4 regions of the Halomonas sp. hl-4 genome follow, and region 4 is predicted to be linked to each of the others. Evidence: predicted binding sites of a transcription regulator. Region 4 holds the regulator's gene; each other region holds the start of a gene.
What was found. The regulator LexA, encoded in region 4, represses DNA repair genes until DNA is damaged. The targets are predictions, from matches to a motif close to TACTGTNTANNTANACAGTA.

Region 1 (3,110 bases), 200 kb from region 4:
AACCGTACCATTACCCTTCATTTCGGCGTAGTCGCGTACACGGCGCAATAGCCGGTTAGCAATTCGCGGCGTGCCCCGTGAACGGCGCGCCACCTCTACGGCACCATCATGATGAGTCTCTACGCCAAGCAGCTTTGCAGAGCGAGTGACGATCTCAGTGAGCTCTGTCAGGTTGTAAAACTCAAGTCGCTGAACGATACCAAAACGATCGCGTAAAGGTGAAGTAAGCAGCCCCGCTCGGGTAGTGGCGCCCACTAAAGTAAAGCGTGGCAAATCTAACTTAATCGAACGCGCAGCTGGCCCCTCTCCAATCATGATATCGAGTTGAAAATCTTCCATCGCCGGGTAAAGCACTTCTTCCACAACGGGAGATAAACGATGGATTTCATCGATAAACAAAACGTCACCGGGCTCTAAGTTAGTAAGCATCGCGGCCAAGTCACCCGCGCGCTCTAGTACCGGTCCTGAGGTAGACTTGAGCCCCACACCCATCTCAGCGGCGATAATGTTGGCCAAGGTGGTTTTACCCAAGCCTGGTGGGCCAAATACCAGCGTATGATCAAGGCTTTCTTCACGTAGGCGCGCGGCGCCAATAAATATTTCCAGCTGCTCGCGAACGCGGGGTTGGCCAATATAATCTTTAAGCCGTTTGGGGCGGATCGCATAATCGATGCGGCCTTCACCCTGCTCTGGCTCAGCGGCAATCAGTCGATCGTGCTCTAGCATAAGCGCTCTTTTTTACGTCCGTGGTTAAACCGCGATCAGCCTTTCATACGCTGCGTTAGTGCCGCTTTAATAAGTGCTTCGGTAGATTGGGAACCATCAAGATCCGCCAACATTCTTGAAGCCTCAGTTAGTTTATAGCCAAGGCTTACCAAAGCCGCCTCCGCGTCTGCCACGCTATTGCGGGCAGCCGCTTGCCCATTGGTCGCTTCAAGAGGTAGCGAGGCATCGCGTCCGCTTTCCCAATTAGGGAAACGGTCGCGCATTTCAATGATCAAGCGCTCAGCGGTTTTCTTACCCACGCCAGGGAGCTTGGTGAGTGCCTTGCTATCGTCATCTCTTACACAACGCATAAAGGCGTCTTCGTCCATGCCTGACAAAATAGCCAGAGCCAATTTTGGCCCCACGCCGTTAACTTTGATCAAGGCGCGAAACAGGGCGCGCTCATGCTCTCGACCAAACCCATAGAGCAGATGAGCGTCATCGCGGATGCTTAAGTGGGTATACAAAAAAACGCGCTCACCTACCATCGGCAGCGCGACTAGCGTCGTCATCGACGTTTCCAGCTCATACCCCACTCCCTGTACATCGACTACAATCCAGGGTGGTTGTTTGTCTATTAACTGGCCTTGAAGCCGTCCGATCATATTTACGCTCACGCTAAGCAAAATCAATCACTACTATAAAGCGACTCTGTACAAGTGACCAGTAGTTAGGGTCTGTTGTGACTTCAGCGCAACCATGAGCGAAACGTCAATAGACCCTAGCGCTTGATCATCAGAGTCGCCAGCGCCCCGCCGAACGTCGACGCCCTCCCCCTCGGGTTGATAGCGCCTGAGGAGCCTGACTGGCGTACGCATGGGTCAGCGCAATAGCCAAGGCGTCGGCAGCATCGGCTTGCGGCGAGGCCGCAAGGTGCAAAATTGCCGCCACCATATGCTGTACTTGCGTCTTATCAGCGCCACCTTGGCCGGTTACGGCCTGCTTGATCTGCCGGGCGGCGTACTCCTCAATCGCCAAGCCGTGGTTGGCCATACACACCAATGCCACCCCTCGCGCTTGTCCCAACTTCAGCGCTGAATCGGGATTTTTTGCCATAAAGACGCGCTCTATCGCCACTGCATTCGGCCGGTGCAATCCCACCACCTCGCCAAGCCCAGCGTATATTTGCGCTAAACGCTGCTCTAGAGCGCCTTCAGCAGTACGAATGCAACCGCTGGCAACATACTGGGGAATCAATCCCTCTAGCTCAATAACACCATAACCAGTAATACGTGAGCCAGGATCAATACCCAGAATGCGCACCGGCGAGGAGGCGGAGGGTGTCTGCATGTAACAGCACTCAGGTTATCCATACAAAAACACCGACGCCTAAGCGCCGGTGTATAAGGGCGAAAGAACACTTATTCAGCGTTGGTTTCCGCTTTGGCTTTTTGGCGCAAACGAATATTCAGGTCTTTCAACTGATCTGAACTTACCTCGCCCGGCGCGTCGGTCATCAGACAGGCGGCGCTCTGTGTTTTCGGGAAAGCAATAACTTCACGGATGGTTTTGGCACCGGCCATCAACATCACTAAGCGGTCTAGACCAAAGGCCAGCCCACCGTGGGGTGGCGCGCCGTATTGAAGCGCATCGAGTAAGAAGCCAAATTTCTCCTGGGCCTCTTCCTGACCGATACCCAAAATATCAAATACCGTGCTTTGCATGGTTTGATCATGGATACGGATCGAACCGCCGCCGAGCTCCGTACCATTAAGCACCATATCATAGGCTCGGGATAGCGCGTTCGCCGGGTCTTTCTTGAGAGCTTCAGGTGAGCAGGATGGCGCGGTAAAGGGGTGGTGTAACGGGCTTAGTCGACCGTTAGCGTCCGCTTCGAACATTGGGAAGTCCACTACCCACAGAGGAGCCCAGGCTTGAGTATACAAGTTGAGGTCCGCGCCAAGTTTAACGCGTAGCGCACCGATAGCTTCGTTGACGATACGAGTTTTGTCAGCACCAAAGAAAATAATATCGCCGTCTTTAGCATCAACACGATCGAGCAACTCCTCGACCACGTTTTCCATGAACTTCACAATCGGTGATTGAAGCCCCTCAAGCCCTTTAGCGCGCTCGTTAACCTTGATCCAGGCGAGCCCCTTGGCACCGTAAATACCGACAAATTTGGTGTATTCGTCGATTTCCTTGCGTGACAACGAAGCGCCGCCGGGTACTTTTAGCGCAGCAACTCGACCGTCGGAGGCGTTGGCTGGACCTGAGAACACCTTAAAGTCGACCTGCTGCATCAGGTCATCTACGTTGGTCAATTCAAGTGGGATGCGCAAATCTGGCTTGTCTGAACCAAAACGGTCCATAGCTTCCTGCCAGGTCATGCGCGGAAACGTGGC
Region 2 (3,110 bases), 1.8 Mb from region 4:
ACGGCGAAGATCCTGCTGCCGCTCACCGGTCTTGGCGCGGTAGTATTTGTCGCCTGGTGTCTGGAGCGCAAAAGCGTCGAGCAAGAGCTTGCCTTGTCCGCGACAGGAACCAGCGTATGGAACATCGTGGCACGCTTTATCGCACCGATTGGCGTTATCGTGGTGTTCATCACCGGCTTTCTTTAATAGGGTCGGCTTGGCTCTGCGCGTAGCAGGGCCAAGCGCCTATAATTAGCATGCTCTAAAACGGCTTAGCTTCCCTTAAGGCATAGCCGCTTAGTACATTTCTCAGTGCAGTTCGCTCTCTTGCCGTTCATCTTCGTCCGGCAAGGGGGCGATATCCTGCGATAGTTTTTGAAATTCCCGGTGTAGTTCAATGCCTCGACGCGCGCGCAGGTTACGTTGCGCTGCGCTACGCCGCCGTTGGGCGTGTTCGTCTACTTCCATACTCATGAAAATATCGAGCAGTTCGCTCTTAACCGAGGTGATGCGTTCGACGTTTCGCATGATCGACGTTCCTCCAGGTGAATATGCCTTCGTCCACCTGCATCGGTGACGACTGTTAGATGATGCAGTGCGACACTTCATTTCTTACTATAACCTACTTGACAAAATGATGACCAATTCAAAAAACCGTCATCTAACGCCGTGTCAAACTAACGTGGGCGCAATGCTTGCTTGCCCATTTAGTGCGTCACTCAGGCATACTGGTCGCACGCCTAGCATATAACGCTGCGCCGCTTGATTAAGGAGCTAAACGTGAGTCGCGCCCTGTTCGATGAAATGAGACGCCGCATGGAGCACTTTCGCCGCTCCGAGCAGAAAGTGGCGCGGTTTGTACTGCGCAATCCCGAAGAAGTGATCCACATGCGGATCGTCGACCTCGCTACCGAGGCGAAAGTCAGCGAGCCCACCGTGGTGCGTTTCTGCCGCGCCCTGGGATGCAATGGCTTTCAGGATTTTAAATTGCAGCTGGCACAAATGCTGGCCACCGGCAGCCAATTTGCCCAGTTCTCGATGAACGATAGCGATTCAGTCGCCGAATTCTCGCATAGCATTTTCGACTCGACGGTAGGCACCTTGCTGTCGGTTCGCGACCGGCTCGATAACGATGCCCTGGGCCGTGCCGTAAATGCGCTGGCGATGGCCAATCGCGTCGAGTTTTATGGCTATGGCGCGTCAGGCGCGGTGGCGTTTGATGCCCAACACAAATTTTTTCGGTTACAGATTTCCACCTCGGCCTACGCCGACCCCCACATGCAGAACATGTCGGCGGTGACGCTCAAAGAAGGTGATGTGGTGGTGGCCATTTCGCAAACCGGGCGCACCAAGGCGCTGGTGGCAAGCGTACGGCTAGCCCGGGAGGCGGGCGCGACGGTGATTGGCCTGTGCCCCAGCGACTCGCCGCTGGCGGAAGAAGTCACCCTGCCGCTGTATATTGACGTGCACGAAGACACCGAAATCTACACGCCGATGAGTTCACGCATCGCCCATTTGGTACTGGTCGACGTGCTCGCGGTGGGCGTGGCCAAAACCCGCGGCCCGAAGCTCGCCGAACAGCTCAAATCGGTTAAGAAAAGCCTTAACTCGCTGCGCTTCCCGGAAGACTCCCAATAAGTCTTAGGGAAGGTTGAAGCGAGGTTTTTTCGCCATGGCCGGAAAATGTTCCCGACATTTCCGGCATTTCCGCCAGCCATGGCGGTCAGATGGCGAAAGTAGCGCCCTCGCGGAGACCTGCCCTCGGTAGTGAGTTGTGAAGATGTCATACCTGTATGCACAGCCAGTTCAATGGCTGTGCTAAACTGACCGCCCATTTTTCGACCCGGCAGCGGCTTATATGGACGACGTCACGGCGATACTCGATCAGCTTAATTCCGACCAGCGTGAAGCGGTTAGCGCCCCGCAAGGCAATCTGTTGGTACTGGCGGGCGCAGGCTCGGGCAAAACCCGTGTGCTGGTGCACCGTATTGCCTGGTTGATGCAAGCCGAAGGGTTGTCGCCCTATGCGCTGCTTGCCGTGACCTTCACCAATAAGGCCGCCCGCGAAATGCGCACCCGGCTGGAAGCGCTGCTGGGGCTATCGTTGCGAAATGTGTGGGTGGGCACCTTCCACTCAATTTCCCACCGCCTGCTGCGCACCCACTGGCAAGATGCGCGACTGCCACAACACTTCCAGATCATTGATGCCGACGACCAGCTACGGCTGGTCAAACGCCTGCTCAAAGACTATTCCATCGACGACGAGCGTTTCCCGCCCCGCCAGGTGCAGGGGTTTATTTCCGGCTGCAAGGAAGAAGGCCTGCGGCCCCATCAGGTCAACGTCGACGGCGATGCCTACCTAGGCCAGATGGGCGAACTCTACGAGCGCTATCAGCTAACCTGCGAACGCGGCGGGCTGGTCGATTTCGGCGAGTTACTGCTCAGAAGCCTTGAGCTATTGCGCGACAACCCGGCGTTGCTGGCGCATTACCGCGAGCGATTCAGCCACTTACTGGTCGATGAGTTTCAAGATACCAATACGCTTCAGTACGCGTGGCTCAAACTGCTGACCGGCATGCAGACGCCGATGACCGTGGTCGGCGACGACGATCAGTCGATCTACGGCTGGCGTGGCGCCAAGGTCGAGAATATTCGCCGCTTCGAGCAGGAGTTCCCCCAAACCCACACCGTCCGCCTTGAGCAAAACTACCGCTCGACCAGCGCGATTCTCGACGCCGCTAACGCGCTGATCAGTCACAACAGCGAACGCATGGGTAAGCAGCTATGGACCGAAGGCGTCGAGGGCGAACCCATCTCGATATACGCCGGTTTTAACGACCTTGAAGAAGCGCGCTTCATCGTCGACACCATCAAAGAGAAAGTCGATGAAGGACTGAACCGCCGCGATATCGCCATTCTCTACCGCTCCAACGCGCAATCGCGACTGCTGGAAGAGACACTGATCCGCCAGGGGATGCCCTACCGCATCTACGGCGGCCATCGGTTCTACGAGCGGCTGGAAATTAAAAACGCCCTGGCCTATTTGCGCCTATTGCTTAATCGCGACGACGACGCCTCTCTTGAGCGGGTAATTAACGTCCCCACCCGGGGCATTGGCACCCGTACGGTGG
Region 3 (3,110 bases), 1.8 Mb from region 4:
ATCAATGGCGATCTGCAGCGTGTTGTTACACACCACCCGTACCGTGGTGGGCGTGGCCATCGTCGCTAGGGTGCCATCGCATGATGTCGCCAGCAGCAGGTAGTCGTTCACCTCATCCTGGCCTTGAAGCGACGTGCTCAGCCCGCTGCGTGCCAGGGCCCAGAACTTGCGACCACCCTTGAGAACCCCCGCAGTTTCCAGCTCATACCCGGCGTACTCCGTCAGGTCGCGGTAGAACTCCAGAATCTCTTCCGGCTGGACCACCTTGTAGCGCTGCGATACCACCGACAGCGGTGCCTTGTTGTCCGAGCGGTAGAGCACCTTCTGCTCGGGGAAGGAATGAATGCTGCCCAGGTGGCTAGCCCCTTCGGCAATAAAGCGCACCGGCGCTTCTTCGATGTGCCAGTTCATACCGGCCTGTTGTTGCCAGACCTCTAGCGGTTGATGACGGGTCAGTTGTTGCCCCAGACCATGCCAGGGGGTAGCGCCGACGTAAGCCATTTGTTCAACGAGATCTGCCATAGTCATTCTCCAGACGTAAAAAAAGCGCTGACAAAGCTGTCAGCGCATGGGGGTGGTTAATAAGGTGAATCGCTGTGAATCGAGGAATCAGCGTGCGGATGCCAGGGGAGGAAGGGGTTGGCGAAAGATATGCCCACACGATAAGCAGAGCCACGGTGTGCCTTCACCGGGTGGCAGCCATTGCGAGAAGAACAACGCGGCTACACGCGCCCCTGTCTGGCCTCCGGCAAGAGCGCCCATCATTGCGACAGGCAGCTTTGCGAGCGGAAAGCGCGCAGTGGCTATCAACAAAGGCCCCGTGACCGTGACTGATCGCCAGGCACCGATCGCCCCGCCAATCAGGCAACTCCCCGTGGTGCCGATCCGTTGCACGGTGTCAAGGTTGAGAATGCGCGTTTCAGCACATTTAAAGCAGGGTGTTGGCATAAGCGGCACTCCTATGGTCAGGGAAGCGATCCCTGTGGTGGGTTCATAGGGGTGATATAGATCTCAAAATAAGTGGCGTTGACCGTATGATGTTGCGTCAACCGGCGTCTTCCTTGATACTGAATATATATACAGTAATTGAGGAGCGTTTTTACCATTTCATTGCCCGTTTCACTGCTTGGCCGAGCAGACACTGCGGCTACGTCATGCCCATTACCGCTCTATTTGAGTGCGGTACGGGCAGGCTTTCCGTCTCCAGCCGATGATCACCTGGATACCGACCTAGACCTTCACCAGTATGTGGTCAAACGTCCGGCATCGGCCTACTTCGTGAGCTCTGAGGGGGACTCCATGATAGGGGATGGTATTCATCACGGTGACTTACTGGTGGTCGACCGCAGCCTGGATGCGGTGCCAGGCCGGATTGTGGTGATCTGCGTTGATGGCGAGCTGACCGTGAAACGACTGGAACGGGTTGGCCAACGCACCTACCTCAAGGCAAGCAATCCCGCTTACCCACCCATTCCCATTGACGGGCGGGAGTCCCACGTCTGGGGTGTCGTCACCCATGTGCTGCACAGCCTGCCCGGGGCACCCCTGCAATGATGGCCTTGGTCGATTGCAACAATTTCTATGTGTCCTGCGAGCGGGTCTTCAACCCGGCACTGGAAGGTCGGCCGGTGGGCGTGCTCTCAAATAACGACGGATGCGTGGTGGCCCGTTCCCACGAACTGAAAGCCCTCGGCGTCGAGATGGGAGCGGCGATGCACCTGCTCTCGCTTCAGATCCGTCGTCAAGCCGTGCTGCTGTCGAGTAATTACGCCCTGTACGGCGATATGTCTCGGCGTGTCACGGAGGTGCTTGGCGAGTTTTCACCCAATGTCGAGGTGTACTCGATTGACGAGAGCTTCGTGGGGTTCCAGGGCTTTGACCCAGTCACGCTAGAGCAGCAAGGCCAGGTGTTGCGAGAGACGGTTAAACAGTGGACCGGCATTCCGGTCTCGGTGGGCTTTGCACCCTCCCGCGTCCTGGCCAAGGTCGCCAAGAAGCATCCCGCCTACCGGGAGCAGGGCGTATGCAAGTTGATAGCTGACAGCATCGATACCCAGGCGCTGTTGGAGCAGTTGCCGGTCATGGAGCTATGGGGCGTGGCACACCGAACCGGTGAGCGCCTACGGGTCATGGGCATTGAAACGGCGTGGGATCTGCGAATGGCCGACCCGAAGCATATACGGCGGCATTTCAGCGTGGTGCAGGAACGCATCGTGTGGGAGCTGAGGGGCCAACAGGTTATACAGCTGGATGACATGAGCGAACCCAAACAACAGATCATGGTATCGCGTTCGTTCGGTCGACTGCCCGGTAACCCGCACGATCTACGCGAAGCGCTAAGGCAACATGCCGCCAGGGCCGGTGAGAAGCTTCGCAAGCAAGGCAGCGTGACCAGCGCCGTCATGGTCTTCATCCGCACCAACCCCTTCCGCAATGATTTACCGCAATACACCAACCGCGTCGTCATCTCACTGGAACGGCCCACCGACGATAGTCGGGAGATCACGGCCGCTGCGGTACAAGGCTTACGGCGTCTTTGGCGTAAGGGCTACGCCTACCAAAAAGCAGGCCTGATGCTGCTTGACCTTTCGCCCAAAGCCAACCGCCAGCTCACCCTCGGTGAAACCCCGCAAACCGAAGCGGACGCCCAGCGCAGCGAACGCCTGATGGCCACGGTCGATAAGCTCAATCGGGAGCTTGGTCGAGGCACCATCCAGATGGGTCTGCCCCGCAAAGGGAATGCCTGGGCGCTGCGCAGCGAACGGCGCACGCCGCGATACACGACACAATGGAGTGAGCTGCTGATAGTGAATTAAGAAAGGACCTCTGCAGCAATTTGATTCCAAAGCAGCTATAGAAACGTTGCCTGCATCAGAACCGGACTATTCACTATATTGAACACGCGCAAGAATCTCGCGGGCAGTGTCTAGAATATCGTTTTGCCATGTAACAGGTTCTATTACCTCAACATTCGCTCCAAGACCTTTGAGCCACCACAATGTCTGTTGATCATTTGGTACCACGGCTTCAAGTCGCTGCCACTCGCTGTTTTCCAGCGGGATAAGTGTCTGGCGATTAGAAAGTGGCGTTTCTGTTAGTAGCCAAGCTAA
Region 4 (3,110 bases):
AACGATCAATGCCTGTCGTGAAGCCAGACAGGCGTTCCGGGTGGGGCCTGTTCAAAGAGCCAAAGGAGGTCGTCATTACGCAAACGCACACAACCATGCGAGGCTGGCTGGCCCATTGGTTGATCCGGCGGCGTACCGTGCAGATAAATATAACGACGCTGCGAATCCACCAGGCCGCCACGGTTTAACCCCGATTCAAGTCCACATAGCCATAGAATGCGCGTCAGAATCCAATCTCGCTCAGGGAACTCAGCAGCCATCTCAGTGTTAAACACTTCCCCCGTCCAGCGACGGCCTTTAAACACGGCGTTTTCCGGGGCATTACCGCCAATCGCGGCGCGAATATAGTGCCAGCCAATAGGCGTTTTCCCACTCCCGTCTTGACACCCAACGCCGGCACGCCCGGTGGAAATATTACACTCATAGCGACATACATCGCCTTGCCAGGCACGTAACTGCTGTGCCTGAATGGCAATTTCGAGCCATAACGCCTGGCGGGGAGGCAACTCAATGAGCGACGGTGTCTGCATGATTCTCAATGTCTTTCTCGTCAGGTAGCGGCGCGTTCATTGCCGCCACCACCACCGGTCGAAGGCGGCGAACCAAGTCGCGCACCGTGACGTGCTGGTGGTAATCCTTTTCAGCAATATCGCGCAGCGCATCCAGTCCCGAAAGCGTAAAGATGACGGTACCTAACATAAAGTGTAGCCGCCAAAAGCGCTCGGCGTCCGGCAAATCAGGAGTGGCGCGGCGCACTAAATCAGTGAATCGGCTAAAGACATCCCCGTATTCTTGCTGAATGTAGCGGCGCAAATGGCCCTGGGCTTGGCTGTACGCAAGGCCAAGCAAACGCATAAAGACTTTTAGGCTATTGCGCTCAGCGGGCACCGTCAGCACGGTTGTCGCCATGGTTTCGAGCAGCACCTCAAGGGGAATATCGCGCCCTTCATAGCGAGCTTCAAGATCGTCTAGAGCACTATGAAAACGCTGCGAAAACGGATCCAGATAACGCGCGAATACCGCCTGAATAAGCGCTTTTTTAGAGCCAAAGTGATAATTCACCGCGGCCAAGTTGACTCGCGCCTTACTGGTAATATTGCGTAAGGACGTCTCGGCAAAACCACGCTCTGCAAAGAGCACTTCCGCAGTATCTAGAATGCGCGTCACCGTATCCGATTGAGCCATGCTGCTCTCCATAAAAACGGTCCATAAAAACGGCTGTTTTAAACAAACTAGGATACTACGTTATCGCTAGATAGCTCTCAACGTTTACCTGGCGATAAAAGACGCACCTGTAGCGCAACCGCATCTCCTTATACATCAGGTTGTTAGCCAGACTAACTCAAAGATATACTGGACAGGGAAACATACTGTATACTTAACCACATAGCCAAAAGGTAAACAGACGCTGTCTTGCCCACTTATTCAATTGGAGGCTGGTATGTCGCGGCCGTTAACTGTTCGTCAACAAAATGTCTTCGACTTTATTGTCAAAACCATGGCCGAGCTTGGCTATCCGCCTACCCGGGCCGAAATCGCCAAAGCGCTAGGGTTTCGCTCGCCCAATGCGGCAGAAGAGCATTTGCGGGCACTTGAGCGCAAGGGCGTCATACGCATCATCCGCAACACATCCCGCGGTATCCGCTTACCCAACCAGGAGCCCCAGGAGACGCTTGATACCCAACCATCAGCAACGGATCAGGCGACGGGTTTACCTATTATTGGCGAAGTCGCGGCAGGCAGTCCTATCCTGGCCGCCGAGCACATTGACCGCTACTGCCCCTTACCCGCCGACTACTTCACGCCCAAAGCGGACTATTTGTTACGTGTGCGCGGGCTTTCAATGCAAAACATCGGCATTCTGGAAGGCGACCTGCTCGCTGTACACCGTACCCAGCACATTCGGGATGGGCAAATTGTCGTTGCCCGCCTGGAAGATGAAGTGACCGTTAAGCGTTTTAAACGCGAAGGCCATCACGTCACTTTAATCGCGGAAAACACCGACTTTGCCCCGATCGAGATCGACCTACGTAGCCAGCCACTCGAAATCGAAGGTGTGGGCGTCGGCGTTATCCGCGGTGGCAATGGCCAAGCGCTTGGCTAACGCTAGCTAAACACGATGGTTTTATTACCGTGCACCAGCACGCGGTCTTCCAAGTGCCAACGAAGACCTCGTGCTAGCACGGCTTTTTCCACGTCACGCCCAAAGCGCACCAGAGCCGTCGGTGTATGACAGTGACTGACCCGGTGGATGTCTTGCTCAATGATAGGTCCCGCATCCAGCTCTTGGGTAACGTAATGGCAAGTTGCGCCTATTAGCTTTACACCGCGCTCATAGGCTTGGTGATACGGCTTGGCACCGGCAAATGAGGGCAGAAAGCTGTGGTGGATATTGATCACCTGCCCCGCATAGCGCTGGCACAACGCTGGCGGCAGAATTTGCATATAGCGGGCCAACACCACGCAGTCTGCTCGCGCTTGGTCAATATGCGCTTGCACTTGCCCAAAGGCCGCTGGTTTATCCTTGGGATCCACGGGAACATGGTGATAGGGAATACCGTACCACTCGGTTAACGACCGCATATCATCATGATTCGATATCACGCCAACAATATCGCAATCAAGCTCACCTACCTGCCAGCGGTAGAGTAAATCAACCAAACAATGTGATTCTCGCGATACCATCAACACGACCCGCCGACGCTTCTGGGTATCGACCAACGCCCACTGCATATCAAACTGCGCAGCCACAGGTTCAAAGGCCGAACGTAACGCTTCCGCCGACATACCCAATGAATCCGCTAATATTTCGTAGCGCATAAAAAAACGCCCGGTTTGCAGATCAGAATGCTGACTAGCCTCAGTAATAGACCCGCCTTGCGCGGCAATAAAACTCGATACTTCCGCCACAATTCCCACCTGGTCTGGGCAGGACACCACTAAACGATAAAAATGCGACATAGTCATTACTCTTAACGGTTTACCACGCGGCTATTGTCATGGCCGTCCATGGGCATTCAACAAACGTCTAGTGTACCCAATGCGACGCCCGCAATCATCGACTGTCACGGCGATGATTGTTAGCCGACCGCCGCTTACCGTATAGTTGA

Region 1: the regulator LexA is predicted to act here: its motif matches at 1,415-1,434, upstream of ruvA (Holliday junction branch migration protein RuvA).
Region 2: the regulator LexA is predicted to act here: its motif matches at 1,767-1,786, upstream of uvrD (DNA helicase II).
Region 3: the regulator LexA is predicted to act here: its motif matches at 1,066-1,085, upstream of CPH17_RS12430 (LexA family protein).

What each region holds. Positions count from the first base shown of each region.
Region 1 covers NZ_LT907845.1:575,241-578,350, reverse strand. Annotated here, with positions in the region: gene ruvB (Holliday junction branch migration DNA helicase RuvB) at 1-726, opposite strand, end outside; gene ruvA (Holliday junction branch migration protein RuvA) at 762-1,370, opposite strand; gene ruvC (crossover junction endodeoxyribonuclease RuvC) at 1,501-2,055, opposite strand; gene aspS (aspartate--tRNA ligase) at 2,127-3,110, opposite strand, start outside.
Region 2 covers NZ_LT907845.1:2,565,363-2,568,472, forward strand. Annotated here, with positions in the region: gene CPH17_RS12135 (sodium-dependent transporter) at 1-186, shown strand, start outside; gene CPH17_RS12140 (PA3496 family putative envelope integrity protein) at 289-507, opposite strand; gene hexR (transcriptional regulator HexR) at 760-1,617, shown strand; gene uvrD (DNA helicase II) at 1,838-3,110, shown strand, end outside.
Region 3 covers NZ_LT907845.1:2,626,895-2,630,004, forward strand. Annotated here, with positions in the region: gene CPH17_RS12420 (DUF932 domain-containing protein) at 1-522, opposite strand, end outside; gene CPH17_RS12425 (hypothetical protein) at 610-948, opposite strand; gene CPH17_RS12430 (LexA family protein) at 1,174-1,554, shown strand; gene CPH17_RS12435 (Y-family DNA polymerase) at 1,551-2,816, shown strand; gene CPH17_RS12440 (helix-turn-helix transcriptional regulator) at 2,883-3,110, opposite strand, start outside.
Region 4 covers NZ_LT907845.1:779,850-782,959, forward strand. Annotated here, with positions in the region: gene CPH17_RS03835 (L,D-transpeptidase) at 6-530, opposite strand; gene CPH17_RS03840 (TetR/AcrR family transcriptional regulator) at 508-1,185, opposite strand; gene lexA (transcriptional repressor LexA) at 1,442-2,104, shown strand; gene purU (formyltetrahydrofolate deformylase) at 2,107-2,961, opposite strand.